DNA from 3 places in the Pseudomonas sp. P129 genome. Region 2 is predicted to be linked to each of the others. Evidence: predicted binding sites of a transcription regulator. Region 2 holds the regulator's gene; each other region holds the start of a gene.

Region 1 (10,672 bases), on a different contig from region 2:
ACTGGCCCGCATGACGGGATCTACACCCTGTAGACCGTCATGCGGCTGACGCTGTGAACCATGATTACTTTTTCGAAGTGGCCGCCTGGGTTCCGCCCTGTTCGGCGATCTCCGTGAGCTTTTCATCTGCGCCTTTTTCTTCCGCCAACGTGGCACTCAACAAAGCGGCTGCCTCTTTCATATTTAAATGTCTGGCCATTGCGATGAGTGTGCCGTAACTGGCGATCTCGTAATGTTCGACCTTCTGGCATGCGCCGATCAACGCGGCATCGAGCACTGCACCTTTTTCGATCTCTTCCAGCAATTCCTTGCTTTCTTCGATCAGACCTTCCATGGCCGCGCATTTCATGCGTTTCAGCTTCAGACCAGCGCCTTCCACCAATTCATCGATACGATCGATCTGACCCTGAGTTTCTTCAAGATGAGCCTTGAAGGCTTCTGCCAGCAGTGGATTGGTCGAAGCGCGTGCCAGACGCGGGAGTGCTTTGGTAATTTGCTTTTCAGCGCTGTAAACGTCTGAAAGTTCGTGAATGAACAAATCTTCTATCGTCGTGCGAGTCATGTTCTTGCCCTTTTCAGCGAAGAGAGACTTGTCCACAGACGAGCGGATTGCCTGCTGGCCTGTGGACAAGTCGGGTTTGATGCGCTGTGAGATCAGCGCCGTGGCAGGTTGTTTTCAAGCAGGGTTCCAACGCCGAAACCCTTGATCGCCATCACCACCTGGAAGCCTCGGCGTGCAAGCAGCGCCTGGGCTTCGAAGGCACGAAGCCCGTTTACAAATACCGCATCGCTCAAGGCGGTATCGAACTCGCCCTGCGGCGAAGGGGATGTGCTGGAGCGAAGTTTCTTCATGATTCCATTCTCCTGGACATAACAAGGGTTGCCGTTTCAGGCATCTTTGCCCTGGACCAGACCAGAACCCAAGTCCGCCCCGGTGATCGGGTTGGCGGCCGGGTCGGACTGGGTCCGTTCCTTCATCATTTCCAGCGCCTCGGTGTCCTTTTCATTGAGCGTGACCGAGGCCGTACCATCGCCGCCATCGACAGCCGCTTGTGGGGATTCCACATACTCCCAATCGCCGCCTTGATTCCAGGCGCCGCGTACATTGGATTCGCCGGACATGTTGAAGTACTTGTTGGTGAATTCCGGCATGCCCGGCAGCTTGCCCTGCGGGAAGTTGGGCTGGATGGCGTGCAGGGCTTTTTCAAACGACAACTGGTGTGCGATTTCCCGAGTCATGAGAAAGCCCAGCGCTTCTTTAACGCCAGGGTCATCGGTCACGTTCATCAATCGCTCGTAAACAATCTTGGCTCTTGATTCTGCGGCGATGTTGGAACGGAAGTCCGCTGTTGGCTCGCCGATCGTATCGATATAAGCCGCTGTAAAGGGCACGCCGGCAGAGTTGGTCAGCGGCGCACCGGAGCCGTACAGCAGGCTGGTGATATGTGAGTCATTGCCGTTACCGTTGATAGAGCGATACAACTCGCCTTCTTCTTCGGTGCCTTCAGCCAATTGACCTTTGGCGCCCTTATTGAGCATGACAATAATGGAACCGACGATTTCAAGGTGGCTCAGTTCTTCGGTGGCGATATCCATCAGCAGGTCTTTACGGCCTGGATCTTCTTCACTCAACCCTTGCGTGAAATAGCGGCCGGCGGCGGCCAGTTCACCCTGAGCCCCACCGAACTGCTCAAGCAGAAGGTTGGCCAGTCCAGGATTGGGTCTTGCTACGCGTACGGTATATTGAAGTCGCTTGTTATACATGAACATGTCGTATCCTCAGGCTTTGATCTCTCGGGAAGCGTCAACCCATGTGCATGGGCTCGATTCAACGCAGTCACAGGTTATGAGAGACTGAGGAGCACGATCGTTACTGCTAACTTTTTAAAGGGGACCGACGGTGTTTAAACTGCAGTTCAATAGAATTTTATTATTCCCTATGCTGCGCTGAATGTCCGTTCATCGTGGCGGAGAAGCCTGTTTGAACCGGCTCGGCGGCCGTCACTGTTTCCCGCTGAAAATAGCGTAAAAGTGCAGTTATAAACAAACTCTATCGCCAACTAAACCCTAGGGTTCAGTTATAAAGATACATCGGGGTGTGGCTAAATGATATCATTTAAATGATAACATTAATATTTTGAATTTTTTGAAACTGCTGTGATCTGTTTTGCGAGTCGACAAAGCAGGAGCACCACAATGGCTGATGAAAAACACTACCGTATCGATTACCTGCTGCATGGCAGTTACAAGACGTTCTACATAAGAGCAGGCGCCATGGACAATAAAGAGGCCTGGCACTGGGCTTCAGTGGATGCCGGGTTCGGTGCGATCCCCAAGTACCGTTCCGACCCGGTGCCGAAGCTGAGCAAGCCTCAGGCGGAAAAGCTCGGTTTGTCGAACGTGGAGTGGGCGAGGGCTTGAAGAGCCCTCGATCACCTCGATACGACACCTACCGTCGTGCGTCACGATGTCGCACGACGGTATTTCTCTTTTGCAAAGTCTACGGTCGCCAGACTGTCAGATGAACAGTTGTTTCCCGCCTGATTGACCTGAATACCCTCATTCGGATCATGCCTGCCGCAAGCGTATTAGCGGTAAAGCGCTCTCGCCCGCCATTCGCCCCATGATCCTGACCTCACGTTAACCGTGGCTTGGTCGATAGCCCGGGTATCAGGCTATAGCACCCATTGAACTTCCTGACAGGCCACTGCTCTCAAGTGATGTCAATGTGCCTCTATCTGAATGGATGACCTCGTTCAGCACGGCATAGCTGCCCTGTACTACCCGTGATGCAAAGAAAGGAGCTTTTCCGCCCGGATCGGACACCCTAATTAAAAAGAGAACACTATGAACATCCTTTCGCCTGGTATCTACCTGACCAATCGCCTGCGTTTCCCTGCCAAGTTTGCCGTTTTAGCCATCATTATCGTTATCCCGCTGATCGTTCTCGGTCTTCGGGTTTTCAACAGCCTGAATGCAAGCATCGACACGGTCGCGCAAGAGCGCGTCGGCCGTGAATACCTGCAATTGACCACCCCCGTTCTGCGACTTTCCATGCTCCAGCGCGCGGCCACTAACCGTCTGCTCGCCGGCGATGCCTCTGCCGCTCAGGATGTGATCAGCAATCGCGCTCAGCTCGAAACCGCTCTTGCCAATCTTGCCGACATGGACGCACGCCAAGGGCAGCAGCTGGAAACCGAGAACCGCGTACAGCGCCTGCGTGAAAGCACCCGCTCCCTGATGGACAGTATCAAGCCAGGCCTGTCGCAGGATGAAGTATTCGCCCAGTGGAACGAGCAACTGGCCCAGACTCTCAACTTTATCTACTACGTCTCGGCGACCTCAGGCATGGTGCTGGACGAAGATTACGCCTCGCTGTTTCTGATCGACCTGAGCACCATCCGTATGCCTCGGGAAATCAACGTCGCCGGTCAGATCCGCGGCATCACGGCAGGTTTGGTAACCGGTCAGGGGCTGAGTGTATCGATGCGCGGCTCGCTGGAAAGCCTGCTGAAGATCGAACTGCAATTTCGGGCGGAGCTGGAGCAAAGCATTCGACTGCTCAAGCGCCGTTCGCCAGAGCTGGCCGCGCGCATCAGTGACCCGATCACTACCGCTACTGCAGCGATGGACAGCTTTCGCGGCGACCTGCACGCGTACGTAAAAGGCACAGAGTTTTCGGTGCAGCAGGGTCAGGCGCTGAGTGCGCGCGGCAATGTCGTTGTCTCGGGTCTCTACAAGGCTCAGGACGAAATTCAGACCGCGCTTCAGAATGAATTGAATACGCGCTACGACGCCCTGGTGCTGCAACGCGAAATAGTCATTGCGATGTGTGTGATCATGGGTTTGTTGCTGCTCTACGCATTCTGCAGCATCTACCGCGCCTTGCGCCTGACCATCGACAGCCTGCTGGGCGTTACCCGACGTCTGGGCGAGGGCGATCTGAGTGCACGCGTAGCGGTCGTCAGCAAAGACGAAGTGGCGGATATCGCCAACGGCCTGAACCTGATGGCCGACGCCTTCGCCAGTTCCATCTCGCACATGGACCGCACCTCTTACGAACTGACGGATGTAGCGTCCCGGCTGGGCGCATCCATCGGCCTGGCCAAGCAGTCGATGAACGCGCAGCAGGCTGAAACGGAGCAAGTGGCGACCGCGATCAACGAGATGACCGCGAGCGTCGCCGACGTGGCGCAGAACACCGAAGGTGCTGCGCTGGCCGCCGATGAAGCGAACACCGCATCACGTAACGGACTGCGCATCATGCACCAGGCACACTCGACCATTCAGGCGCTGGCCGAAGAAGTTGAACTCAGTGCCCAGAAGGTCCAGGCGCTGGCCCTGCACAGTCAGTCGATTGGTGGCGTTATCCAGGTCATCAGCACCATTGCCGATCAGACCAACCTGTTGGCCCTCAATGCCGCCATCGAAGCTGCACGGGCGGGTGAGCAGGGTCGCGGGTTTGCCGTGGTGGCTGATGAAGTCCGCACGCTGGCTTCGCGCACCCAGGCGTCGACCGAAGAAATTCGCGGCATCATTCAGCAACTGCAAGGTGCGACCGACGCTGCCGTGCAGCAGATGCAGGCCGGGCAGCAGAAGGCTCATGCGTGCATCAGTGCCGCCAGCGATGCCTCGGGCAGCCTGTCGAGCATCAGTCAGGGCGTGGAGCGTATCGTCGAGATGAACACGCAGATCGCCAGTGCCGCCGTGCAGCAGCATGCGGTCTCCGAAGACATCAACCGCAATGTCATGGAGATTCGTAACAGCTCCGGGACGTTGATGCTGGGTATCGACAACAACGCGGTTACCGCCGATGAACTGGCGCGGGTCGCCAGCGACATGCGCAATGTCGTGGCGCGTTTCAAACTGATTGCCTGATTGAGTCGGGGGCTGTTCAGCCCCCGATTTCCCTCCCGAATCGGCGCGCTCGCGCGGATTGCCTTTTTCCGATCAAGTTTTGCTCTTCTGCGGCCGATAGCTCTGGCGCGCGGGTTTGCTGTCCATAAAAACAAATCTCAGCTCTTTCGTTGCGCACAAAAAAGCATCTTCAGGAGATTTTATGAACAGCAGATTTGCGAATATCAGCGTCAACATGAAGTTGGCATTGGGCTTTGGGACCGTTCTTTTCTTCACGGCTGTCCTCGCCCTTGTTGGCTGGACCAGCCTCGACAAGCTCATCTATCGCACCGACCGCATCGGCGATATCACCAGGCTGAGTGACAACCTGACCAATCTGCGAGTCGCGCGTTTGCAATACATGCTGACTGACGGCGATGAAACCGCAGCACAGAATATGCAAAGCAAGCTGGATGTGTTCAAGGCACAGCAGCAATCACTGCTCGTCAGCTTCAACAACCCGGTCAATCTCAAGCCGCTGCGCGAACTGGCCGATGTCACCCGCGACTATGAAGCATCCCTGAACAGCATGCGCGCCGTGTATCAGGCCGGTGCCAAAGTGCGCAATGAGATGACCGCCAATGGCACAGCAGCGATGCAGGCCGTCGAGTCGTTGAACAATGCCGTCCTGCAGATAGATCCTGCTGACCCGGCACGCTTCGATCTGGCCCAGTTGGCGAACAGCGCTCGGCAAGACCTGGTTCTGGTGCGTTATGAAGTGCGCGGCTATACCGGCAATCCGAACGACAAGACCGAGACAGCAGCCTTCCAGCAACTGGATAGCGCGATCAGTCATCTGGACAGGTTCAAGGCCGCTTTTGGTCCTGCCAACCGCGAACAGATCGCACAGTTTGAAAGCGCTTTACGCACTTACCGCAGCTCGGTCGATGCCTTCAAGGCAACCACTCAGACAGCAGCGAGCGTGCGCAAGGATCTGACCACCCAGGGCGCCACCATCGTCAAGCTGGGCGAAGAGTTGTACGGCCTGCAGATGCAGATGGGCAAGGAAGACACCGCTCACGCGCGCAGCCTGCAGATAGGTTGTGTGGTGTTGGTCATGCTTCTGGGCATACTTGCCGCGGTGATCATCACGCGTCAGATCACCCGGCCATTGCGCGATACGCTGGCCATCGTCGAGCGTATTGCGTCCGGCGACCTGACGCATACCGAAGCGGTCACCCGACGCGATGAGCTGGGCGTCTTGCAGCAAGGCATCCAGCGCATGGGGACAACCCTGCGCGAACTTATCTCCGGTATACGCGATGGCGTCACACAGATTGCCAGCGCGGCTGAAGAGCTGTCGGCAGTTACCGAGCAGACCAGTGCAGGGGTCAACAGTCAGAAGGTCGAGACCGACCAGGTGGCCACCGCCATGCATGAAATGTCGGCGACGGTGCACGAAGTGGCGCGCAATGCCGAGCAGGCTTCCGTGGCGGCTTCCGATGCCGACCAGCAGGCGCGCGACGGCGATAAGGTCGTCGGCGAAGCCATCCAGCAGATCGAGCGACTGGCCGCCGAAGTGGTTCGCTCATCTGACGCAATGAACGTGCTGGAGCAGGACAGTGACAAGATCGGCAAGGTCATGGATGTGATCAAGGCGGTCGCCGAGCAGACCAACCTGCTGGCCCTCAATGCTGCTATCGAAGCAGCACGTGCCGGGGAAGCCGGCCGGGGTTTTGCCGTGGTCGCCGACGAAGTTCGCGGCCTGGCGCAGCGTACCCAGCAGTCCACCGAAGAAATCGAAGGGCTGGTGGCGGCATTGCAGAACGGCACGCGTCAGGTGTCGGGCATCATGCTCGGCAGCCGCACCCTGACAGACAGCAGTGTTGAGCTGACGCGCAGGGCCGGTACGTCGCTGGAAAGCATCACCCGGACCGTCTCGAGCATTCAGGCGATGAACCAGCAGATCGCTGCCGCTGCCGAACAGCAAAGCTCGGTGGCCGACGAAATCAGCCGCAGCATCGTCAACGTTCGCGATGTATCCGAACAGACGGCCGAAGCCAGCGAAGAAACCGCAGCCTCCAGCGTCGAGCTGGCACGTCTCGGTGGCCAGCTGCAGATGATGGTCAGCCACTTCCGGGTGTGATCCACCTGACGTTCGTGCCCACGCGGAGCAGCCGGACATCTGTCGTGCCGCACGCTCCCGCGTGGGAACGCAGTTCGTGACGCTCCGCGTCACAGCTCCAGGCCGCACCGCTTTCTCAAGTGAGGACGCAGAGCGTCCGGAACGGCATACGACGCGGAGCGTCGCACGATAGTCGCGTCCGGAACGGCATGCCCGGAGGAGCATGGGCACGATAATGTTCTTTTGTACAACGCTTAACTGGCCTGAACAACAGAGCCACAGTTATATAACTATACGTTGGTATATATCACTGATACTGACAGATAAACATGAGCTACTTATGCAGGTTTCTACTGTTGATCGAAACGCTATAAGCTTTACCTCACTGTCCGGCAACTATTAACTCACGGCCTTTATCTGTTATCGCTGACTGCCTGTTTGCTTATAAAGCGGGTGGGTCTGCGCCTGCGCGGCCGGCTCGAGGTGAGCAATGCATTCGATATTTGAATTCGGTAAAAGCCTGCGGACGCCCCGTTTCGTCAAACCCGGTGCACGCACGCCTTATTGGGCCGATGGTATTTGCCTGGCCATCCTGACTCTGTTCATTGGCCTGTTCATCTATGGCCTTGGCCAGATGATGCAGCCGTTGGCGGTGCTTAATTCAAGCCCCATGAGCCTCGATCCGGCGCGCCTGCCCGAATATGCATTGCGCACTACAATGCGTATGTTCATCGCGCTGGCCGCTTCGTTGATCTTTACCTTTGTCGTCGCCACGCTGGCAGCCAAAAGTCGCAAGGCCGAGCAGGTGATCATCCCGGCGCTGGATATTCTTCAGTCGGTACCGGTGCTGGGTTTTCTGACGTTCACCGTGACCTTCTTCATGGGCCTGTTTCCCGGTCGGCAGATGGGCGTTGAATGCGCAGCGATCTTTGCCATCTTCACCAGCCAGGCCTGGAATCTCGCGTTCAGTTTCTATCAGTCACTGCGTACTGTGCCCAGTGACCTGAATGAAGTCAGCCGTCAGTTCGGGTTATCTGCAGTACTGCGCTTTACACGCCTGGAACTGCCGTTCGCCATACCGGGGCTGGTGTGGAACATGATGATGTCGATGTCCGGCGGCTGGTTTTTCGTGGTCGCCTGCGAGGCCATTTCGGTCGGCGATACCACGGTCAATCTGCCGGGCATCGGTTCCTGGCTGGCGCTGGCCATCGAGCAGAAAAACCTGGCTGCGATTGCCTGGGCAGTGGGCGCAATGGCGCTGGTGATTCTGGCCTATGACCAATTGCTGTTCAGGCCGATCGTCGCCTGGGCGGACAAATTCCGCTTCGAGCAAACCGCATCGTCGAAGCGTCCGCGCTCGTGGATGTACAGCGTGCTGGGCCGCTCCCGTGTCGCACCGATGCTGGGCTCGGTCCTGGCTGCACCGTGGAAATGCCTGATGCTGATCGACGGGCGCGTGATCTCCCGGCTGTGGAAAGTGAAGCTCACCCCAGGCGTCGCCCGCGTGCTCGACTACGCGTGGCTGGGTCTGGTCATGGCCGCCTGCCTGGCCGGCAGCGTGTACCTGTTCAGGTTCATCGAGGCGTCACTGGGCGCCAGCGACATGGTCACTGCCTTTGGCCTGGGCCTGGCGACGATGGTGCGCGTGATCGTATTGATCGTCGTCGCCAGCCTGATCTGGGTGCCTGTGGGTATCTGGATCGGCCTGCGTCCGGTCTGGGCTGAACGCTTGCAGCCAATCGCGCAGTTCATGGCGGCGTTCCCGGCCAACGTTCTGTTCCCTTTTGCGGTGATCGCGATTGTCGGCCTGCACCTGAACCCGGATATCTGGCTGTCGCCGCTGATGGTGCTCGGCACCCAGTGGTACATCCTGTTCAACGTGATCGCCGGGGCCAGTGCCTTGCCGACTGATCTGCGCGAAGCGGCGACCATGTTCAACATGCGTGGCTGGCAATGGTGGCGGCGTGTCGCGCTGCCCGGCGTGTTTCCCTACTACATCACCGGGGCGCTGACCGCGTCGGGTGGTTCGTGGAACGCCAGTATCGTCGCCGAAGCGGTTTCCTGGGGCGATCAGCATCTGGAAGCGGCAGGCCTGGGGTCGTACATCGCCAATGCGACCCAGGCGGGCGACTTTCCACGCGTCGCGCTGGGCATCGTGGTCATGTCGGTGTTCGTGATTGCGTTCAACCGGTTGCTGTGGCGCCCGCTGTACGGGTTTGCCGAGCGACGTCTGAGTCTTGTCTGATCTTGTGTAAGGGGAGGGCGCCATCATGATGGCTGTCGAAACGCGTTGCCTGGTAGATGTTCAAAAGGTCCGACATGTGTACGGCAAAGGCAGCAAAGAGCGCCTGGTGCTGGATGACGTGACCCTGACGCTCAACGAGAACGAAATAGTGGGCCTGCTGGGCCGGTCCGGTTCGGGCAAGTCGACCCTGTTGCGCTCCATCGCCGGGCTGGTGGTGCCCACCGAAGGTGAGGTGAATTTCCCGCGCCGTGCGCAAGGGCGGGCGATGTCGGTGGGCATGGTGTTCCAGAGCTTTGCGCTGTTTCCCTGGCTGACCGTGCTGGAAAACGTCGAAGTCGGCCTCGAAGCGCAACGTGTGCCCGCCGCGGTCCGCCGCAAGCGCGCACTGGCGGCGATTGATCTGATCGGCCTGGACGGTTTCGAGAGCGCCTACCCCAAGGAGCTTTCCGGGGGGATGCGCCAGCGGGTGGGCATGGCGCGCGCGCTGGTCATCGATCCTGACGTGCTGTTGATGGACGAACCGTTTTCCGCGCTCGACGTGCTCACTGCCGAAACCCTGCGCACTGACTTGCTGGACATGTGGAGCGAAGGGCGCATGCCCATCAAGTCGATCCTGATGGTGACGCACAACATCGCCGAAGCCGTGCTGATGTGCGACCGCATCCTGCTGTTCTCCTCCAATCCTGGGCGGGTGATCAGCGAGATCAAGGTCGATCTGCCCCAGCCACGTAACCGCCAGGACCCGATCTTTCGGGCGCTGGTGGAAGAAATCTACGTGCTGATGACCCAGGACAACGACGCCGGCGAGATTCGTCAGGGCGTGTTTCCGGGCACCGGGCTGGGGATGGTGTTGCCACAGGTTTCCACCAACGCACTGGCCGGGCTGATCGAGGCGATTCACGCGCCGCCCTATAGCCTGAAAGCCGACCTGCCGGAGCTGGCCGCGGCGCTGCACTACAACGCCGACGAGCTGTTCCCGATTGCCGAGGTGCTGCAACTATTGCGCTTCGCTGAACTGAAGGGCGGCGACATTCGCCTGCTGCCTGCCGCCAATCGCTATGCGCTGGCGGATGTCGACGAGCGCAAGCAACTGTTCGCCCAGCACCTGCTGAGCTTCGTGCCGCTGGTGGCGCATATCCGTCGAGTGCTGGATGATCGTCCCACGCACACGGCACCGGCACGGCGCTTTCGTGATCAACTCGAAGACTTCATGTCCGAAAGCGACGCCATGCAGACCCTCAATGCAGTGATTCAATGGGGGCGCTACGCGGAGTTGTTCGCCTATGACGAACTGGCCGATCAGTTCAGCCTGGACAACCCGTCCTGAGGTTTGTAGGACATACTCAACGGGCCTTTTGCAACCAGCGGGATGATGCGCATGCGTGAACCTGAATCCTACGGCAAGGCCGCTATGGCAGTGCGGCTGATCGCGTTGCTGATGCTGGCGCTGGTCATTGCGGTTGCCG
Region 2 (10,672 bases):
CCGGTAATTCTTCTGGTAGCAGGGCCTGTCCGGGCGATGCTGTCACGATTTGGACGATTGGCTGTACCGAACATGCATGTTCTGGCGTATCAGGAAATTCCGGACAACAAGCAAGTAACCATCGTAGCGACTGTCGGGCCAAACGGCTGAGGTAGTGAGTCATGCAAGTTAAGCGATTTTTCGCCGCCGATATGCGTCAAGCCATGAAGCTGGTTCGCGATGAGCTGGGCGCTGAAGCGGCCATCATCGGTAACCGGCGCATTGCCGGTGGCGTAGAGCTGACTGCCGCTCTGGATTACAAGCTGTCCGCCCTGGCACCGCGTGTGCCGAACATGGAGCTGGAAGACGAGTTGCGCAAGACTCAGTCGCGTATCGTTTCCGCCCAGGCCGAATTGAACAACCGCAGCGACAGCGATGCATCGATCAACCTGCAGCTGTTTTCCGGCAAGCCGGGCAACCCTGCCGATACGCACATCGAGCCGACGCTCGAAGAGCCGCCGCGTCCATTCGCGTACGCACCGCCACAGGCCGCCGAGCCTGCCATTGGCCAGCGCGCCTATGACTCGATGCGCTCCGAATTGAACGGCCTGCGTGAGCTGCTGGAAGTCCAGCTCGGCTCGCTGGCCTGGAACCAGCTGCAGGGCACTCGTCCGCAGCAGGCCAACCTGTGGCGACGCCTGCAACGTGTCGGCCTGTCCGGCCCGCTGTCACGCGACCTGCTGTCGATGATTCCGGAGATCGACGAGCCTCGTCAGGCCTGGCGCATGCTGCTGGCGCACCTGGCCCGCATGATCGCCGTCCCTGAAGTCGAGCCACTCGAAGAGGGCGGCGTGATTGCAATGGTCGGTCCTGCCGGCATGGGCAAGACCACCACGCTGGCCAAACTGGCAGCACGTTACGTGTTGAAGTATGGCCCGCAGAATATCGCACTGGTCAGCATGGACAGTTTCCGCATCGGCGCGCAGGAGCAGCTCAAGACCCTTGGGCGCATCCTCAACGTACCGGTCACCCATATCGATCCTGGCCAGTCTCTGGTTCAGGCGCTGGAACCGCTGCTGCGCAAGCGCGTGGTGCTGATTGACACCGCCGGCCTGCAGGCCAGTGACCCTGCGCTGCGCATGCAGCTGGAAAGCCTCGCGGGTCGTGGCATCAAGTCGCGCAACTATCTGGTACTGGCAACCACCAGCCAGAAGCAGGTGCTGACAGCCGCGTATCACAGTTACAAACGTTGTGGCTTGGCCGGATGCATTCTGACCAAGCTTGATGAAACAGCCAGCCTCGGTGAAGTCCTGAGCCTGGCGATCAGTCACGAATTACCTGTGGCCTACCTCACGGACGGACCACGCATTCCTGATGACCTGCATACCCCGCGTCGTCATCAACTGGTAAGCCGCGCGGTGAGTGTGCAAATGCAGGATGAGCCTAGTGAAGAAGCAATGGCTGATATGTTTGCTGACCTCTATCACACCCCTGGCAAGAGAGTGGGTTAAGTGATGGATATTATTGGAATGTCCCTGCGTCAACGGTCTGCCATGCGGTGTTCATTTGCGCACGTGCAGCCCTCGATGTGGTTTCGGTCTACGCAAGACAAGGTAAAGAAATAACATGGGCAGCATGCATCCCGTACAGGTTATCGCGGTGACCGGTGGCAAAGGTGGCGTCGGTAAGACTAACGTGTCAGTGAACCTTTCACTGGCCCTCGCCGAGCTCGGCCGTCGCGTCATGCTGCTGGACGCCGATCTGGGTCTGGCCAATGTCGACGTGCTGCTTGGGTTGACGCCCAAGCGCACGCTTGCCGATGTCATCGAGGGGCGTTGTGAGTTGCGCGACGTGCTGTTGCAGGGGCCGGGCGGGGTTCGGATCGTACCCGCTGCGTCCGGCACCCAGAGCATGGTGCATCTGTCGCCCGCTCAGCATGCCGGCCTGATCCAGGCGTTCAGCGAGATTGGCGACAACCTCGATGTGCTGGTGATCGACACAGCCGCCGGTATCGGCGAGTCGGTGGTCAGCTTCGTGCGCGCCGCTCAGGAAGTGCTGCTGGTGGTGTGCGACGAGCCCACGTCGATCACCGATGCCTACGCCCTGATCAAACTGCTCAACCGCGATTACGGCATGAACCGCTTCCGGGTGCTGGCCAACATGGCACAGAGCCCGCAGGAAGGGCGCAACCTGTTCGCCAAACTGACCAAAGTGACGGATCGTTTTCTCGATGTTGCGCTGCAGTATGTAGGCGCCGTGCCGTACGACGAATGCGTACGCAAGGCTGTACAGAAACAGCGCGCCGTTTACGAAGCATTCCCGCGTTCCAAATGTGCACTGGCCTTCAAGGCCATTGCCCAGAAGGTTGATACCTGGCCGTTGCCAGCCAACCCGCGGGGTCATCTCGAGTTCTTCGTTGAGCGACTCGTTCACCAGACCAGTGCAGGGCCTGTGCAATGACTGCGAGCGGCTACCAGATGTACAGCAAGACTTCCCGTAATTCACAATACGAGTTGATCGAGCGCTATGCGCCCTTGGTCAAGCGTATCGCTTATCATCTGCTGGCGCGCTTGCCGGCCAGCGTGCAGGTCGAGGATCTGATCCAGGCCGGCATGATCGGCCTGCTTGAAGTCTCCACCAAGTATGATTCCACCAAGGGTGCGAGTTTCGAGACCTATGCCGGCATCCGCATCCGTGGTGCGATGCTCGATGAAGTGCGCAAGGGGGACTGGGCGCCACGCTCGGTACACCGCAATACGCGCATGGTGAGTGACGCAATTCGGGCAATTGAAGCTAAAACCGGCCGTGACGCTAAAGATCACGAGGTTGCGGCCGAACTCCAGTTAAGTCTCGATGATTACTACGGGATTTTGAACGATACCTTGGGCAGCCGCCTCTTCAGTTTCGACGACCTGCTGCAGGACGGCGATCATGAAGGGCTGCACGAGGATGGCGCAAGCGGTTCGCTTGAGCCGTCGCGCGACCTGGAAGACGAGCGCTTCCAGGCTGCGTTGGCCGATGCAATTGCCAATCTGCCAGAGCGTGAGCGTCTGGTGTTGGCGCTGTACTACGACGAAGAGCTGAACCTCAAGGAAATCGGAGAGGTTCTGGGGGTCAGCGAATCTCGGGTCAGTCAGTTACACAGCCAGTGCGCAGCTCGTTTGCGAGGGCGTTTGGGGGAGTGGCGAGCGCGTTGACAGGCAATGTGCGGTCTATGGCCGCGCGTTGACTGCAAGCCGGCTGTGCAGAGCGTTACGTGGTAACAGGATGGACCCGTCAGAAGCCTGTCAGGCATTGCCTTGATGGGCTTGTTTCTCAGGTCTTTGCCTGTTGTTGTGCCAAGCCCGTCGTCGTTTCGTACAGCCGGGGGTGTGCTGTGCCAGTATTGAGTGAACAGCGTGTTCAGGTGCTGAACGCGTTAAAGACTGCTTGGAGGTCGAATTGGACAAGAACATGAAAATCCTCATCGTTGATGACTTCTCAACGATGCGGCGGATCATCAAGAACCTTTTGCGTGATCTGGGGTTTACCAACACATCGGAAGCGGATGATGGTCTGACCGCATTGCCGATGCTGCAGAGCGGTGCCTTTGACTTTCTGGTGACGGACTGGAACATGCCTGGCATGTCCGGTATCGATCTGCTGCGCGAAGTCCGCAAGGACGAACGCCTCAAGAGCCTTCCCGTGCTGATGGTCACTGCCGAAGCCAAGCGTGAGCAGATCATTGAAGCTGCCCAGGCTGGGGTGAACGGTTATGTAGTCAAGCCATTCACTGCCCAAGCCCTGAAAGACAAGATCGACAAGATCTTTGAACGCGTCAATAGCTGATGCAAGCCGCGAGGGCGCTATGGATAACAATGATTCGATGGCCGACTTTGAGTCGACCTTAAAAAGACACGCGCAGGAACTTGTCACCAGCCTTGAAAAGGGTCGTTTTGGTGACGCTGTGCAACTGATCCACGAACTCAATCAGACACGCGACCGCGGCCTTTATCAGGAAGTGGGCAAGCTGACTCGTGAGCTGCACAGTGCAATCGTAAACTTTCACATTGATCCGCACATGCCTCAAGCCGAGGAAGTGTCGCAGATCACGGATGCTACCGAACGCCTGTCGTATGTGGTGAGGCTGACCGAGAATGCGGCCAACCGCACCATGGACCTGGTGGAGGAGAGTACGCCGGTCATGAACGGCCTGAGTTCCGACGCCAAGGCGTTGAGCGACGACTGGGGACGTTTCATGCGCCGCGAAATCGGTGCCGAAGAGTTCCGCGAGCTGGCCAAGCGGGTCGATGGTTTTCTGACGCGTACCGAGAAGGAAACCCATCAGGTTTCCGCACATCTGAATGACATTCTGCTCGCCCAGGATTACCAGGACCTTACCGGTCAGGTCATCAAGCGTGTGACGCAACTGGTCACTGAAGTCGAGAGCAATCTGCTCAAACTGGTGCTCATGGCCAGTCATGTCGATCGCTTCGCAGGCATCGAACATGACGAACAATCCATCCTCGATGAAAAAGATCCTAAAAAACATCTCGCTCAGGGTGAAGGTCCGCAGATTCATGCCGATAAACGTGAAGACGTCGTATCCGGACAGGATGATGTAGACGATCTGCTATCGAGCCTCGGCTTCTAAGGTCTGTTGACGGTTAATTTTAGGGAGCACCCCATGAGCTTCGGCGCCGATGAAGAAATCCTTCAGGATTTTCTGGTAGAGGCCGGCGAAATTCTGGAGCAGTTGTCAGAGCAATTGGTCGAGCTGGAAAGCCGACCGGATGATGCTGACCTGCTCAATGCAATTTTTCGCGGTTTTCACACTGTAAAAGGGGGCGCCGGCTTCCTCCAGCTCCATGAGCTGGTGGAGTGCTGCCACATCGCCGAAAACGTGTTCGACATCCTGCGCAAGGGTGAGCGTCGCGTTGATTCCGAACTGATGGACGTGGTCCTGGAAGCACTGGACACCGTCAACAGCATGTTTGGTCAGGTACGTGAACGGACTGACGTAACCCCGGCGACGCCAGAACTGCTGGCCGCACTTGCGCGGCTGGCCGAGCCACAATCCGCCGACGAGGCCGTTGCCCCTGAGCCGGAGCCGGTGGTTGAAGTACAGGCTGCTGCTCCGGTTGCAGAACCGGCGGCTGGCGACGAGATTACCGATGATGAATTCGAGCAGTTGCTCGATTCGCTGCACGGCTCCAGCCCGGTGTCTGCAGCGCCTGCACAGACGCCAGCAGCAGCGGCTGCGCCGGCGGGTGATGAGATCACCGATCAGGAATTTGAATCCCTGCTCGATCAGCTGCATGGCAAGGGCAAATTTGCGGCCGATGCCGCAACCGCTCCGGCCCCTGCACCTGTGGCGCAGGGCAGTGCAGCGCCTGCCAGTGATGAAATCACCGACGACGAATTCGAAGCGTTGCTCGATCAACTGCACGGCAAAGGCTCGTTTGATGGCGCTGTAGCGGCTCCCGTAGCTGCGGCACCTGTAGCCGTTGCTGCCAAGGCACCCGCTGCTGCGGCTGCATCGGACGAAATCACCGATCACGAATTCGAAAGCCTGCTCGACGAATTGCACGGCAAGGGCAAGTTCGAGCCTGAGGCGATTGTTGCCAAGGCGCCTGCTCCGGCAGCCGCAGCGGCTGCTCCGCCACCGCCGCCTCCTGTTGCCAAGCCTGCTCCGGCGCCTGCTGCGAAAGCCGAGCCGGCCAAACCCGCTGCGGCTCCGGCCGCTGCGCGCGCTCCTGCACCCAGCGGCGAAAAGCCGGTGGCTACAGAGGCTGAAACCACGGTTCGTGTCGATACCGCCCGACTGGACGAGATCATGAACATGGTCGGCGAGCTGGTTCTGGTGCGTAACCGCCTGGTGCGGTTGGGTCTCAACAGCGGCGATGAAGCCATGTCCAAGGCAGTTTCCAACCTGGATGTGGTGACTGCCGATCTGCAGACTGCGGTGATGAAAACCCGCATGCAGCCGATCAAGAAGGTCTTCGGTCGTTTTCCGCGTCTGGTTCGTGACCTGGCTCGTCAGCTCAAGAAAGAGATCAACCTGGAACTGGTCGGTGAAGAGACCGACCTCGACAAGAACCTCGTAGAGGCGCTTGCCGATCCGCTGGTCCACTTGGTGCGTAACGCGGTCGACCACGGTATCGAAACGCCGGAAGAGCGCGAAGCCACGGGCAAATCCCGCGGCGGTCGGGTAATCCTTTCGGCAGAGCAGGAGGGCGACCATATCCTGCTGTCGATCTCCGATGACGGCAAGGGCATGGACCCTAACGTCCTGCGCTCCATTGCTGTGAAGCGCGGCGTCATGGACAAGGATGCAGCCGATCGGTTGAGTGACACCGACTGCTACAACCTGATCTTTGCGCCGGGTTTCTCGACCAAAACCGAGATTTCCGATGTGTCGGGTCGCGGTGTGGGCATGGACGTGGTCAAGACCAAGATCTCCCAGCTCAACGGTTCGATCAATATCTACTCGACCAAGGGCCAGGGTTCGAAGATCGTCATCAAGGTGCCGCTGACCCTGGCGATCATGCCGACCCTGATGGTGATGCTGGGCAACCAGGCCTTCGCTTTCCCGCTGGTCAACGTCAACGAAATCTTCCACCTGAACCTGTCGACTACCAACGTGGTTGATGGCCAGGAAGTAGTGATCGTACGTGACAAGGCCTTGCCGCTGTTCTACCTCAAGCGCTGGCTGGTCAGTTCGGCGGCTCACGAGGAGCAGCGCGAAGGGCACGTGGTGATCCTCACAGTCGGTACCCAGCGCATCGGCTTTGTCGTCGATCAACTGGTTGGTCAGGAAGAAGTGGTTATCAAACCGCTGGGCAAGATGCTGCAAGGTACGCCGGGCATGTCGGGCGCCACCATCACCGGTGACGGTCGCATCGCCTTGATTCTCGATGTACCCAGCATGCTCAAGCGTTACGCCGCACGGCGTATCTGAACCCGGGGTTGCGGGCAGCCTGGCTGCCTGCGACACCTATTGGAGTGTTTATGGCAGTCAAGGTCCTGGTGGTGGATGATTCCGGTTTTTTCCGCCGCCGCGTTACGGAAATTCTTTCTTCGGACCCCAACATTGTAGTGGTCGGCACCGCCACCAACGGCAAGGAAGCGATTGAGCAGGCGCTGGCGCTCAAGCCGGATGTCATCACCATGGACTACGAAATGCCGATGATGGATGGCATTACGGCAGTTCGCCATATCATGCAGCGTATCCCCACCCCGGTATTGATGTTCTCGTCGCTGACGCACGAAGGTGCGCGCGTGACGCTGGATGCTCTTGATGCCGGTGCGGTGGATTTTCTGCCCAAGAATTTCGAAGATATCTCGCGCAATCCGCAGAAGGTCAAGCAACTGCTGTGCGAGAAAATCAACAGTATTTCACGCAGCAACCGTCGTTCCAGCGGGTTCGGTTCAGCCAGTGCAGCTCCGGCCGCGCCGGCGCCGTCGACGTTGTCCAGCCGCGCCTCTGCGCCAGCCCCGGCACCTGCCAGGGCGGTGCCGTCACGCACTGCGACACCTGCTGCGGCTCCAGCCGCCCCGGCCAGTCATGCGCCGGCGCACCCGACGACTTCCGGCACGGCCAAGCGCAAGGCCTACAAGCTGGTGGCCATCGGCACCTCAACGGGCGGCCCGGTTGCGCTGCAACGGGTGCTGACCCAACTGCCAGCCAATTTCCCGGCACCACTGGTGCTGATTCAGCACATGCCAGCGGCGTTTACCAAGGCATTTGCCGAGCGTCTCGACAAGCTGTGCAAGATCAGCGTCAAGGAAGCCGAAGACGGCGACGTATTGCGTCCTGGTCTGGCGCTGCTGGCGCCGGGTGGCAAGCAGATGATGGTTGACGGACGCGGTACGGTGAAGATTCTGCCGGGCGACGAGCGCCTCAATTACAAGCCCTGTGTCGACATCACCTTTGGCTCTGCCGCCAAGTCCTACGGCGACAAGGTGCTTTCGGTGGTCTTGACCGGCATGGGCGCTGACGGCCGTGAGGGCGCGCGTCTGCTCAAGCAGGCCGGCAGTACCGTGTGGGCTCAGGATGAAGCGAGCTGCGTGATTTATGGCATGCCGATGGCCATCGTCAAGGCTGAGCTTGCGGACGCGATCTACAGTCTCGACGACATCGGTCGGCACCTGGTAGAGGCCTGTCTCTGATGGATGTACTGAGCCTTATCGGTCTGATTCTGGCGTTTGTCGCAATCATTGGTGGCAATTTTCTCGAAGGCGGGCACCTCGGTGCCTTGCTCAATGGCCCGGCGGCGCTGATCGTGCTGGGCGGTACGCTCGGTGCTTCGCTGTTACAGTCACCGATGAGCGCGTTCATGCGTGCCATGAAGATCATCCACTGGATCATTTTCCCGCCACGTATCGACCTGCCCGGTGGTGTCGACCGGGTCATCGGCTGGAGCATGACTGCCCGCAAAGAGGGCTTGCTGGGTCTGGAGACCGTAGCCGATTCCGAGCCCGACGGTTATGCCCGCAAAGGTTTGCAACTGTTGGTCGATGGTGCCGAGCCGGCAGCGATTCGCAGCATTCTCGAAGTGGATTTCATCACTCAGGAAACCCGCGATATTCAGGCTGCGAAAGTATTCGAAAGCATGGGCGGCTACGCGCCGACCGTGGGTATCATCGGCGCAGTCATGGGCCTGATTCATGTCATGGGCAACCTGGCTGACCCCAGTCAACTGGGCAGCGGTATTGCGGTGGCCTTTGTCGCCACGATCTATGGCGTGGCCATGGCCAACCTGATCCTTCTGCCAGTGGCGAACAAGCTCAAGGCCATTGCCCACCGTCAGGCGCGCTATCGCGAAATGTTGCTTGAAGGTCTTTTGTCCATCGCCGAGGGTGAAAACCCGCGCTCCATCGAACTCAAGCTGCAAGGCTTCATGGAGTAACAGCGCATGGCTCGCCGTCGTCAGGTCGAAGAACACGAAAATCACGAACGCTGGCTGGTGTCGTATGCCGACTTCATTACCTTACTGTTCGCGTTTTTCGTGGTGATGTACTCGATTTCCTCGGTCAACGAAGGCAAGTACAAGATTCTGTCCCAGGCATTGGTCGGCGTATTCAACGACACCGAGCGCACCATGAAGCCGATCCCCATCGGTGAGCAGCGCCCGGTCTCGATCAAGCCCGCCGAGCCGTTGGTCAAGGACAGCGAGCAGACTGACGCCGGCATAGGTCAGGCGTCCGATGACCCTTTGCAGACCATCGCCCAGGACGTGCGCGATGCCTTTGGTGACCTGATCAAGTCCGACCAGATGACTGTGCGCGGCAACGAACTGTGGATCGAGATCGAGCTTAACTCCAGCATGCTTTTCGGCAGCGGCGATGCGATGCCCAGCGACAAGGCCTTCACCATCATTGAAAAGGTCGCCGGGATCGTCAAACGCTTTGACAACCCGATCCATGTCGAGGGTTTTACCGACGACCAGCCGATCAGTACTGCACAGTTTCCGACCAACTGGGAACTGTCTTCGGCGCGTTCTGCCAGCATTGTGCGCATGCTGGCCATGGACGGCGTCAATCCGGCGCGACTCGCCTCGGTGGGCTACGGTGAGTTTCAGCCGATCGTTCCCAACACCAGCACCGCCGGACGCGCCAAGAACCGCCGTGTAGTGCTGGTTATCTCCCGGAATCTGGATATTCGCCGCAGCCTGACCAGCGCCGGATCGGCCAATGTGCAGCCGGATGCTGCATTGCGGCGTGCTGGCACACAAACTGCACCGGTGCCAGCAAAGCCGCCGGTACGCGCGAACGCCGTCAATTCTCCGTCACCCGCCCCCTAAACATCGTATCGGTATGGTCGTCGCTGTACGGAAGGAAAACAATTAATGAGAGTCTGGGCAGTAGCCAACCAGAAAGGTGGAGTCGGAAAGACCACTACGACCATTGCCCTGGCCGGTTTGCTGGCCGATTCAGGCAAGCGCGTGGTGGTGGTCGATCTGGACCCTCACGGCTCCATGACCAGTTATTTCGGGCATAACCCGGACGAGCTGGAACACAGTGCTTTCGATCTGTTCCTGCATAAAGGCGCGGTGCCGGACGGTCTTCCCGGCCAGTTGCTGCTGCCTACCAGCGACAAACGTATCTCGCTGATACCGTCCAGCACTGCACTCGCCACGCTGGAACGCCAGTCACCCGGCCAGAGCGGCCTGGGCCTGGTTGTCGCGAAAAGCCTGGCTCAGTTGTGGCAGGATTTTGACTATGCGTTGATCGACAGTCCGCCGCTGCTGGGCGTTCTCATGGTCAATGCACTGGCGGCCAGCCAGCAACTGGCGATTCCGGTGCAAACCGAGTTTCTGGCCGTGAAAGGTCTGGAGCGCATGGTCAATACGCTGACCATGATCAACCGTTCGCGCAAGGTGCCGCTGCCTTACACCATCGTGCCGACCTTGTTCGACCGCCGTACCCAGGCCTCGATGGGCACCTTGAAACTGTTGCGTGACAGCTTCCCCGAGCATGTCTGGCAAGCCTATGTGCCGGTCGATACCCGACTGCGCGATGCCAGCCGTCTGGGTCTTACGCCGTCGCAGAACGACAGCAAGAGTCGTGGTGTGATCGCTTACCGGGCATTGCTCAAGCATATGCTCGCCGAGCAGCTCAATGCGCAGGTGGCCTGACGTGAACGCCTACTCTTTCTACATTGTTTGCTCAAGTGATGCCTCAATGCGGCCGATAACTCTATCAGGCTGCA
Region 3 (10,672 bases), on a different contig from region 2:
CCCTGTACTGCGCGGGCCAGGTGGGACGTACACGGGATATGGAGGTCATTCTCAACCCCGAGGCGCAATTCATCGCCTGCTGGGAGAATCTGCGCACGGTACTCGCCGAGGGCGGCTGCACCTTTGAGGATATCGTCGACATGACCACTTATCACGTCGCCATGAGCGAACACATGGCGGTGTTTCGCGAGGTGAAAAACCGCATCTTCCCGCGTGGCCAGTGCGCCTGGACCTGCATCGGCGTGGCTGAGCTGGCACATCCAGGGCTGCTTCTGGAGATCAAGTGCATTGCGGTCAGGCGCAACAACGCCTGATCGGCAGTTACAGGCTGGAGCGCAAGGGTATCTCGTGCCGCGAAGCCTGTGCCCGAACGTCATCCAGACCGACCATCTCGTCATGCGCCACGGCCTGGGTCATGAACAGCTTCACGTCAGACACCGAAGACAGCACCTTGCGCGCTTCTTCCACCGAGGCAACGTGCAGGGTTTTTCCACTCGAATCCTCCACCGGCACGGACTTGCCGTCGATCTTCGCGTGGAGCACGTAGGAACCGCCTTCCATGGAGATCAGATCGAGTTCACGAACCGTTTGATCCTTTACATGCTTGGTCAGGTCTTGAATGTTCAAAGTCACACCTCCGGTGGCGTTCTGGAAATCAGCGCCGCTTGAAAATGGAGCTTTTATTGGCACAAACGTTCAGTCGTTTCGGATCAGGCCAGCCTGCATGCGTTCTGCCATGGGTACATGAAACGGGTTAGGCGATGTTACTGTGGGTCGGCATCGAGCGTCGGGCGCGCACGTCGCGCCCCCGCTTATTTCCCCAGCAGCAGCGCGGCATCGAAGCCCATCCGCAAGTTGCCCCAGTGGCGCCCTTCAAAGAAGAACGGCACATCGATTTCGGTCATGATCTCGCCGGTATCGCGCAAGTAAGTCTGCAACAGAAAACGCTGCTTGTTGCCTGCAGCACGCAGGCCGATCGGGTCGGAGAACATGCGTTTGTTGCGGCACACCGGCAGGTCGACTTCGCGATTGCCGGTAGGTTTTTGCGATACCCAGCTGTTATTGACCGGGCAATAGCCTTTGCTGTCGACGATGAAGGTAACCTTGCCGCCGCGTGTGCCCTTGGTCAGCTTGTCGCATTCTTCCTGGCAGATTTGCGCAAAACGCTCGGTGTAACCGGTCGTGTATTGTTTGGGGTCTGTGCCCGGAATCAGCTTGTAACTCTGATCGAACAGATTGACACCCTGCTTGTGCAGCTCGGCCAGGCGGACTTGCAGAATGTCACGGCACTGACTGGCGCGAGTAATCGCCGCATCCAGTTCGCCATGCCCAAGCACAAATCGCCCCAGCAACGCCTGCACCTGCTCGGCCACACTGGACAGATCCCGGGTGGCCGTCGCGGAGTGCTGCATGCGCTGGTCGATGGCCTGGCTATCGGAATAAATCCGCGTTACCCGTTCATTGATCCCCGTGTTTGTAGAGGCAAACTGCTGAATGTGCGCCGCGATGTCGGCGAGCTTGTCGTTGGTCGACTCGAAATCGCCGATCATGCTTTCGAAATGGCCGGACGCACGCTCCACCACCAGCTGGGTTTCGCGGGCGCTTTGGCTGATCTGAATGGTCTGTTCGTGTGTGGAGCTGACTTCCTGAAGCATGGCGTCGATGTTGCGCGAGATGTCGTCAGTGGCTTTACTGACGTTTTGCGCCAGCGTGCGTACTTCGTCGGCCACCACCGCGAAACCTCGACCACTCTCCCCCGCCCGCGCCGCTTCGATGGCCGCATTGAGCGCCAACAGGTTGGTTTGCGAAGAAATCTGCTGAATAAGCCCGACAATCGACTTGATGCTTGATGAACGCTCATTCAAGCCGGAGACCAGCCCACCGAACTCATTCAGGCTGCTGGATATCTGGCTGATGTTTCCGGTCACTTCCAGCAATTCGGCGTAAGAGTCGCGCGCCATGCTCAGGTTCTGCGCGGTGGTGCTGGAAATGCCCTGAGTCTGCTGCGAGACATCCTCGATGCTGCCCACTGCCATGTTGCTCTGGTCCATCACTTCTCTGGCGAAGCGGGCCTGATCGGTCGCGCTGTCGCTGGAATCACTGATGTTCTTCAGCGAACGCGCCGACTCGACGGCAATCTGTACCGTCAGCCCCTGAATGCTGCTGATGATCTCACGCTGTTTGGCCAGAAAGAGATTGCAGGTACTGGCCAGCCCGCGAATTTCATCGTGAGTGAGCAACGGCAGATCCCTCGACAGATCACCTTCACCGCTGGCGACCTCTTCGAGCGCGCGGGTCATGGACATCACCGGGCGCACGATCAGGTGGCGGAAATACCAGACCATGAAGCTGACCATGACCAGCGTGAACAGCGTGCTCAGCAAAATCGCATTGCTCAGCAGATCCAGCTGACTCTGGATCACGCCCAGCGCGGCCGGGTCCGTTTGTGTGCCGCGCAATTGCAGCATGATGTCGGAACGAATATTCAGCGCCACCCAATACAGCAAGGCGCTGACCAGGACCAGCAGGAAAAGGCTTGATAGCTTCTTGGTCAGCGTGTTGAAAAACTGCTTTTCAACTGACTCGTACAAAGCCTTTAACGTCTGCATTTTGCTGCTCCTGGGTACAAGGGTGATTCCGGTGCGATGGTTAACGTCTGTCGCTACCAAAGCTTTAATGCGTTCGCCTTCAGCGCAGGCGAAAAAACTTCAGCCACGCAGTTCACGGCGCTTTTCGCGCCGCAGAGTACTGCAGACCCGGGCAATTTGATATCACAGCTGAAAGCGATCGACCGATTGTGAAAGCTGCCCGGCCATTACCGACAGCTCGTCGGTGGTACTGGCGGTCTGGCCGATGACCCGGCTATTGCCCTCGGACATGCTGGCAATCATTTCTACCTGATGGGCGATTTCATTACTGGCCAGACTTTGCTCGCCAATGGTACGGGTGATGTCGTTGACCAACTGCGTGGTGCTCAACGTAGCATCCAGGATGTCGCTGATCGCACGTTCCACTTCGGCGGTGACCGCCATGCCCTTGTCGACCTGAGCGACACCGGCTTCCATGCTGGTAACCGCTTCGCGGGTGCTCTGCTGAATGCGCGCAACCATGGCGGTGATTTCCTGGGTAGACGCACTGGTGCGTCCGGCCAGGCTGCGCACCTCGTCGGCCACCACGGCAAAACCACGGCCCTGCTCGCCGGCACGGGCAGCCTCGATGGCCGCGTTGAGCGCCAGCAGGTTGGTCTGGTCGGCAATCCCCTTGATGACCTGAATAATATTGAAGATGCCTTCCGAGTCCTTGTCCAGCGTGCGGATCACCTGAGCCGACTGCTGTGCCGAACGGGCAATGCTGTCCATGTCACTGACCACCTGATGAATCACCCGACCGCCGTTCTTGGCCAGGGATTCGGCCTGACTGGCCATTTCCAGTGCCTGCCCGGCATGCCGGGTGATTTCTTCGATACTTGCGGTCATCTCGCTGGTCGCCGCCGACATGGTGCCGGCTGCCGAACTCTGTTGCCGGCTGCTGTCGGCCACCTCATGGCAACCACTGCTGAGCTGACGGCTCATGCCGCTGACGTCATTGGCATTGCTGCGCACCACTTCGATCATGCTGCGCAGGTCACGCTGCATGATCGCCAGGCTGCGAATCAGCATGCTGGCTTCGTCACGGCCACGGGACTCGGCAATGGGTTCGCTGAGGTTGCCATGAGCAATGCTGTCGGCAATACGACTGGCGGACGCAAGCGGGATCATGATGCTGCGCGTCACCCAATACCCCTGGACCAGCAGCAGCAAAATACTGATCGAAAGCACGACCGCCAAGGTGAGATTGGCACTGCGGGTGGTCTGACGGGTGCGTTCGCCGCTGGCTTTGGAGTTGTCCTCGATCAGGTCACTCAAGGTCGACATCTGCCCCTCCAGTTGCGTGAAGGCGCTGGAGAACGTACCCAGATCTTGCTGCGCACGGTCCGGGCTGTCGATGGCCAGCCCGACAATCCGCTCGCCTGCGCTGATATAAGCGTCGAGGCTTGGCTTTATCCTGCTCAGCTCCGCCTTGATGGCATCGGTGAGCGGCAGTTGCAGGTTATCGCTCACGACCTTGCGAAACAGTGCGGCATGCTCTTTCAGGGATGTCTGCACTTCGTCACGCGTGCTGTTGCTCCTGCCCAGACCAAACAGCATCGCCGACAGCACATCGGCACGCAGCGCGTCATGCATCATGTCGGCTTCCAGGTGATTGCCCAGCGCAGCCATGCTGACTTCACTGTCGAGCATCGCCGCCTCCATGCGCGTGTTACCCAGGTAGTTGACCAGGCTGATGATCATGACGGTCAGTACACTGGTGCCTATCAGCAAGAACAGACGTAGCTTTATCGACATCCTGTAGCCCTCCGGTCAATGAAATAACGCGAGCTGCGGATTGCTCTTATCAACAGCTTATCGACGCACGTTGCCAGATACTTAAGCCTATTTAACGGAATTTGCCGAATCGGCAGTCGATCATGTCGAACGTCCGGCCTGACGCCACTCTGTAACGCGTCTATGGTGAACTAAACACATTCAGTCCCCCACAGGAGCAAGCACTGTGCCTGACAAGAAGTTCGCCATCGATCTCGCCTACCGTCCCCGCCTTGCCGACCTCAAACCGCTGACGTCGACGACCCCATTGCTCGAACCACAGGCGCTTGCCGCAGGACGCACCACACCAGCAAGCGACTTGAAAAAACGCACCGGCTATGCAGAGAACTTCCTCGGCGATTTTATCGTGCCCTGGCCGACTGCCGACGAGGAGCTTGCGCCTGACGTCTATCCTTTGAAGAACGCCGGCGATCGCCTCGATTACACGCACTTTTCCATCACCATGTCGCGCAGTCGGCGTCTGGCGCTGTATGTCGGCGTCAACATTGACGGTGCCAACAGTGTAGAGGTCAAGCGCAGCAAGGATTCCTGGGCATTTGACGGCCGTCTGCCCGCCGAGGCGCAGATTGGCGAGAGCGTGTATGCCGACAACCTGCTGGATCGCGGCCATCTGGTTCGGCGTCAGGACCCTAACTGGGGCAAGGAAGCCGAAGTTGCCAACAGCGACACCTTCCACTTCACCAACTGCTCGCCGCAGATGGGCGCGTTCAACCAGAAGACCTGGCTGGAACTCGAGGACTACATTCTCGACAACACACGACGCTGGAAATCACGGGTAACGGTGTTCACCGGCCCGGTGCTGCGCGACGACGACCGCAGCTACCGCAACGTCAAAATCCCTTCTGCATTCTGGAAGGTCGTGGCGTTTCTCGGTGATGACGGCAAGCCTTCGGCCAGCGCCTACATGATCGACCAGACCCGCGAGCTGGGTAAGCTGGACATCATGTTCGGCCCACTCAAAACCTGGCAACGCAGCGTCGCGCAGATCGAACAACTCACCGGCATTCGCTTTGGCGACCTGTCCAGCTACGACGGCTTCTCCAACGAAGAACGCCTGACCGGCACACGCATCGAAGCCCAGATCCGCGGACCGCAGGATATTCGAGTCTGACTTGCCGGTAAGCGCGCCCTGCTCCATGTTCGACCCCGAGTGTGCAGCAAGGACACAAACGTGTGACGCCCAGCGCCACACGTTTGTAACCTGAGCACTACTCGAACTGCTGACGATTTTCCGGAGTAATGAGCTTGAACGGCACCCAGATGACCGGGGACGCCAGGGTTTCGCCGCGCGCCATGCGCATCGCGGCATCCACTGCGCCGTTAGCCTGCCCGAGCGCATCCTGGAACACGCTCACCGCCATCTTGCCTTCGGCCATCAGCTTCAAACCGTCCGGGGTGCCGTCGATCCCGCCCACCAGGTAATCACCCGCCTTTTTACCGGTTTTTTCCAGCCCCATGATTGCCCCAATGGCCATTTCGTCGTTGTTGGCGGCGATGATGGAGAAGTCAACGCCCTGTTTGACCCATTCAATCACGATGGTCGCAGCCTGACTGCGCTCCCAGTTGCCGATTTTCTTCTGCACAACCTTCATGTCCGGGTACTTGGCGACCACCTTCTCCACGTCCTCGGTGCGCATGACCGATGATTTGTTGCTCGGGTCGCCGACCAGAATCACCACATTGCCCTTGTAATTGGCACGGCGAGCCAGCTCTTCCATCTGCAATGTGCCGGATTCCAGTTCGTCGGAGCCGACGAACGCCGTCAGTGCAGGCCACGTGGCAGGCTCAGGATTGCGATTGACGAATACCAGCGGAACCTTGGCCTCGTTGGCCAGACGCATCATTTCCGGTGCACTTTTGCCACTCACCATCGCGACAACGATGGCATCGACTTTCGAGTTCACCAGATTGCGAAACTGCCGCATCTGCAGCTCCACGTCGTCCTGGCCGTTTTCCATGAAAATGTCGGCGTCCAGCAGGGCTACCTGTTTTTCCACGCCGTGGCGCAGGATGGTCTGGAAGTTGTCGTTATATTTGGCCATGCCTACACCGATCAGCGGCGTGGCCGCCTGCGCCAGGCCAGCGAACAGCAGGCTCGCACTCAGGGAAATCGATAACCACTGTTTCATGTTCTGACTCCCGGGGCGTTAAACGCTGAAATGATGGAGCAGCTCGCGCTGATCCCTGGCCATTTTCGACAGGTCCTGACTGCTGATTGCCGATTGCTCGGCACCGTCGGCGGCCTGCTGGGCGGAATCGTTGATGTGCGTGACCATGCGACTGGTCTCCTGCACGGTCGCGCTTTGCTGTTCGGTGGCCGCAGCGATCTGAATGTTCATGTCGCGAATCACATCCACCGCCTCGCCCATTTCCACCAGCAATTGATCAGCGCCGGAGGCCAGTGTCACGCAATGGTCGGACTGGATCTGGCTTTCGTTCATCACCTCTACCGCCGAATGGATCTTGCTCTGCATCTGCCCGATCATTTCCTGGATCTCGCTGGTGGAGGTCTGAGTGCGACTGGCCAGCGAGCGCACCTCATCGGCCACCACCGCAAAGCCCCTGCCCTGCTCACCAGCCCGCGCCGCTTCGATGGCTGCGTTGAGCGCCAGCAGGTTGGTCTGTTCGGCAATGGTGCGAATGGCGTCGACGATGCCGTCGATGTTCTGCCCGTATTTCTGCAACTCGTCGGTCACCGCAGACGCCTTGTTGACCTGCTCAGCCTGCTGGCGAATGTTGACGATGGTTTCAGCCACGCGCTTTTGCACTTTCCCGGTCAACTCACTGGTGCTGTCCACCGCGCCACGGGTGTCCTGAGCCCGACGGGCGACTTCCTCGACCGTGCTTTCCATTTCATTCATGGCTGACGCGGCAGAGTTGAGACGATCCTTCTGCTCGTCGACCACGCGGGTAGTCTGCTCACTGATCTGCGCGTTCTGGCTGGCGGTCAGCGCCAGGGCATCGGCCGACCCGATCAGCTGACGAAACGTCTGTTGCAACGACTGGGTGAATTCATTGAGATAACCCCCCAACTCACCAAACTCATCGCGGCGGCTGACGTCGAAACGTACCCGCATGTCGCCACTGGTGAGCGTCTTCAAAACCTCGCGGAACGCCGCCAGAGGGCGACGCAGGCTGAAGGCGACCCATGTGCCGATGATCGCTGCCGCCATGACGGCCAGCAGACAGGCGATCAGCAACAGGCTGAGGCTGGTGGCGATGGTCGAATCAGCCCCGGCCTTGGCCTCGTTGGCCACCGCCAGTGACTGATTGCCGAACTCGCCAATCTTGCCCAGCGTTGCTTGAAGACGGGTTTCCGCTGCCTGGCGCTGTTTGTCGACCTGCTCGGCGAGTGCCGCTTCCTGCCTGTAGGCCTGATAAACGCCGTCGCTGCCGGTCAGGTCGTTCAGCAAGCGGTTGACCATCACGCTGGCAATCCGGCCAGCGCGCGGGTCGACTGCGATGAGCTCCCGTGTGCGGCTGCTGATCACCTCATCCTGCAGGTTGAGCACGCGCTGCAAGGTCTGAATATTCGGTGTGGCGGCATGGGCAGCCAGACCTTCGTAGGATTTGCCGACGTCCAGTAACAGCTTTTCCCCCGCCGCCACCGTCTCGGCGGAGCCGGCGTTGCGCTCGCGGGCAATATAGTCACGAAGATAACCGGTCAGTTGCGCGCCCTGACTGCTGCTGTAGCCCTGCAACACTCGGCTCTGAAGTGCCTGCAGAACGTGCTGTCGATGGCTGGCAATCAGCGTCTGCGCCTGCTCGGCATAAGCCGCACTCAGTTGGCGTTGCTGGTTCAGGTTGTCGCGCAGTTCGGCACGATCGCCAATGTAGGCAGGCGTGCTGTCCAGCAACTGATTGAACCGGGTCATGCTGTCGTTGAACGGCTGCTTGCCATCATCGATCTGTTTGGGATCAGTGCTGACCAGAATCCCGAGCAGTGCCTGGTTGGCGCGCAGCACATGCACGTAAAGCTCGCTCGCCGCCCTGCTCAAGGGTGCGGACTGCCCTGTGATGACGCTGATCCGATCGCTTATGGAATGGGTGCTTTGATAGCTGATACCTGCCATGGCGAGCAGCAGTAACACCAGCACAGCAAACCCACCGATCACTCGCTGAAGAATGGTCATGGCTATCCTCTTTTATTTTTATTGCGCTGAATCTGATCCGGGCCCGCGTGGAGAACGTCAGTCCGGAAAATGATCGCAGCGCTAAAGAGAATGTCGGCCACACCAAGGACGACTTGAGACGTAGATCACATTATTTTTACTGGCAGGCGCCACTAAGGGACTGCCTGACCTGAGACGTCACGCAGTCCTCTACCAGAATACGGGATCAGCGGAAATGGCGCGCTACAGCCTCCGGCGCGTCAGGCACGTCCATATTGATCCTGCGCCAGGCCGCCTGGGCGAAGCTGTACACCGAAAACGCAATCAGCCCAAGTGCCACGATCAGCAATACCAGGCCGCCTGCGGGCAGATCCTGCAAACCGTTGAGCGCATCTTTCATGCCCGGCGGGTGCATGGCCTGATAACTGGAACCGCTCACTGCCAGTAGCACGGCAATTTCGATGAACGCCACGCCGCGGGCGATCAGGCCGAAGCGCGATACCGGACGCACGTACTTCATCACGTCTTCATCGGCCTCGAAATACTTCTCGAAGGACGCCTTGTAGCCCTTGATGATGTGCACAATGCCCAACCCCAGGGGCACCAGGGCGACCACGTAGACCAGCAGATTGGAGTGATCCCAGGACAGAATGGCTGCCAGCAGGTCCTTGGCCTGACCACCACCCGATGAGCCTCCGGAGCTCTTCAGCCCACTGACCAGCAGCCCCAAGGCAAAGAACGCCAGTGCGCCGTAAGTAAAGCCGCCCACCAACAGACCGCCGCGAATCACCAGCCCTTTGAATTCGCGGCCATGATGGTCAACGTCCCGGGTAGCCTGCAAGACACGCCATGCCGCAAACGCCAGCAGACCGACGATCACCACCCCGACCAGAACGCCGCCGAAGGGCTGGCTCAATAGCGCTTCAAGACTGCTGTGGCTGTCGGCCGGCTGCGAGGAGCCCTGCGCCGCCAGTACCGCGAACAGACCAATAATCAGATAAACAACCCCACGGGCGGCATAACCGCCTCGCGCAAGTAGAACAAGGCCGCGTTGCGCCGACATAAATAACTATCCCTGAAAGTAATTACAGGAACAGACCGGGCATAGTCCGAGGGGTTCGACCCGATTGACGACGCGTCGTGTCATACGCCGTCATCGGGTCACGCGCTGTCAGGCAAACGTGGCACCGCGCGCGTTCACGAACACCGAATAAAGCGAATGGCTGCTGGCCATGAACAGCCGATTGCCCTCTCGCCCGCCGAAGCAGACGTTGGCGCAGCGCTCGGGCAGGCTGATATGGCCGATGGCCTTGCCTTGAGGATTGAACACTCGTACACCGTCGAGTTTCTCCATATCCGCCTTGGGATCACCGTTACCGCCCCAGCCGCACCACAGATTGCCGCTCTCGTCGCACTTGATGCCGTCGATCGCCGCGTAGTCCAGGCCTTCGATGAGCTTGCGCCGCTCGCCCAGCGTGCCGTCTTCGTTGACCGCTATCGCCCAGATGAGGCCGTGGGGTTTGGCGCGCCCCTCGACCACATACAAGGTTTTTTCATCCGGCGAAAAACATAAGCCATTCGGACCGGCAAGATCATCGATCACCCTGGAGACTTTGCCGTTCGCGGGGTCTATGCGATAGACGCCAAAGGGTTGCTCCTGCTTGACCTTTTGACCTTCGTAGTTGCTTTCGGCCTGGAAAGTGGGATCGGTGAACCAGATAGACCCATCACGTTTGCAGACGATGTCATTGGGCGAATTGAAAGGTTTGTCCTCGAATCTGTCGGCCAGCACGGTGATGCGCCCGTTGTACTCGGTACGCGTCACGCGCCGCCCCTCGGTGGTCGTGCTGGAGCCCTCACAAACCAGCAGCCGGCCCTGACGGTCGCGACACATGCCATTGGAAAAGTTCGAGTGCTCGCGGTACACCGACAGCTCACCCGTCACCTCGTCCCAGCGCATGATGCGATTGTTGGCGATATCGCTGACCAGCAGGTAGCGACCGTCACCGATCCACACCGGCCCTTCGGCCCAGCGCATGCCGCTGGCCAGTTTCTCGACGCTGGCATTGAATATTCGTATGTGGGTAAAGCTGTCGTCCAGCACACTGACCAAAGGGTCGGGATAACGCTGGGTCA

Evidence for each region. The regulator FliA, encoded in region 2, starts transcription of late flagellar genes. The targets are predictions, from matches to a motif close to CTAAAGTTTNNNNNNNNNNNGCCGNTAA.
Region 1: KBY02_RS18805 (methyl-accepting chemotaxis protein) is a predicted target of FliA. The motif match lies at 2,635-2,662, and genes of this name have one in related genera.
Region 3: KBY02_RS08775 (methyl-accepting chemotaxis protein) is a predicted target of FliA. The motif match lies at 8,648-8,675, and genes of this name have one in related genera.

Annotation. Positions count from the first base shown of each region.
Region 1 covers NZ_JAGPYS010000008.1:85,582-96,253, reverse strand. The annotation lists gene KBY02_RS18825 (ferritin-like domain-containing protein) at 65-562, opposite strand; gene KBY02_RS18820 (hypothetical protein) at 655-852, opposite strand; gene KBY02_RS18815 (manganese catalase family protein) at 889-1,770, opposite strand; gene KBY02_RS18810 (DUF6555 family protein) at 2,197-2,421, shown strand; gene KBY02_RS18805 (methyl-accepting chemotaxis protein) at 2,848-4,878, shown strand; partial or broken gene KBY02_RS26610 (methyl-accepting chemotaxis protein) at 5,060-6,079, shown strand; gene KBY02_RS26605 (methyl-accepting chemotaxis protein) at 6,119-6,982, shown strand; gene KBY02_RS18795 (ABC transporter permease) at 7,452-9,206, shown strand; gene KBY02_RS18790 (AAA-associated domain-containing protein) at 9,229-10,533, shown strand; gene KBY02_RS18785 (sensor histidine kinase) at 10,585-10,672, shown strand, end outside.
Region 2 covers NZ_JAGPYS010000017.1:52,414-63,085, reverse strand. The annotation lists gene flhA (flagellar biosynthesis protein FlhA) at 1-150, shown strand, start outside; gene flhF (flagellar biosynthesis protein FlhF) at 162-1,490, shown strand; gene fleN (flagellar synthesis regulator FleN) at 1,606-2,439, shown strand; gene fliA (RNA polymerase sigma factor FliA) at 2,436-3,176, shown strand; gene KBY02_RS24735 (chemotaxis response regulator CheY) at 3,433-3,807, shown strand; gene KBY02_RS24730 (protein phosphatase CheZ) at 3,827-4,612, shown strand; gene KBY02_RS24725 (chemotaxis protein CheA) at 4,646-6,919, shown strand; gene KBY02_RS24720 (protein-glutamate methylesterase/protein-glutamine glutaminase) at 6,970-8,130, shown strand; gene KBY02_RS24715 (flagellar motor protein) at 8,130-8,870, shown strand; gene motD (flagellar motor protein MotD) at 8,877-9,764, shown strand; gene KBY02_RS24705 (ParA family protein) at 9,810-10,598, shown strand.
Region 3 covers NZ_JAGPYS010000002.1:809,547-820,218, forward strand. The annotation lists gene KBY02_RS08745 (RidA family protein) at 1-314, shown strand, start outside; gene KBY02_RS08750 (DUF6482 family protein) at 322-633, opposite strand; gene KBY02_RS08755 (methyl-accepting chemotaxis protein) at 813-2,609, opposite strand; gene KBY02_RS26470 (methyl-accepting chemotaxis protein) at 2,772-3,635, opposite strand; partial or broken gene KBY02_RS26475 (MCP four helix bundle domain-containing protein) at 3,630-4,385, opposite strand; gene KBY02_RS08765 (DNA/RNA non-specific endonuclease) at 4,591-5,535, shown strand; gene KBY02_RS08770 (substrate-binding domain-containing protein) at 5,633-6,553, opposite strand; gene KBY02_RS08775 (methyl-accepting chemotaxis protein) at 6,572-8,557, opposite strand; gene KBY02_RS08780 (DUF1206 domain-containing protein) at 8,763-9,599, opposite strand; gene KBY02_RS08785 (SMP-30/gluconolactonase/LRE family protein) at 9,708-10,672, opposite strand, start outside.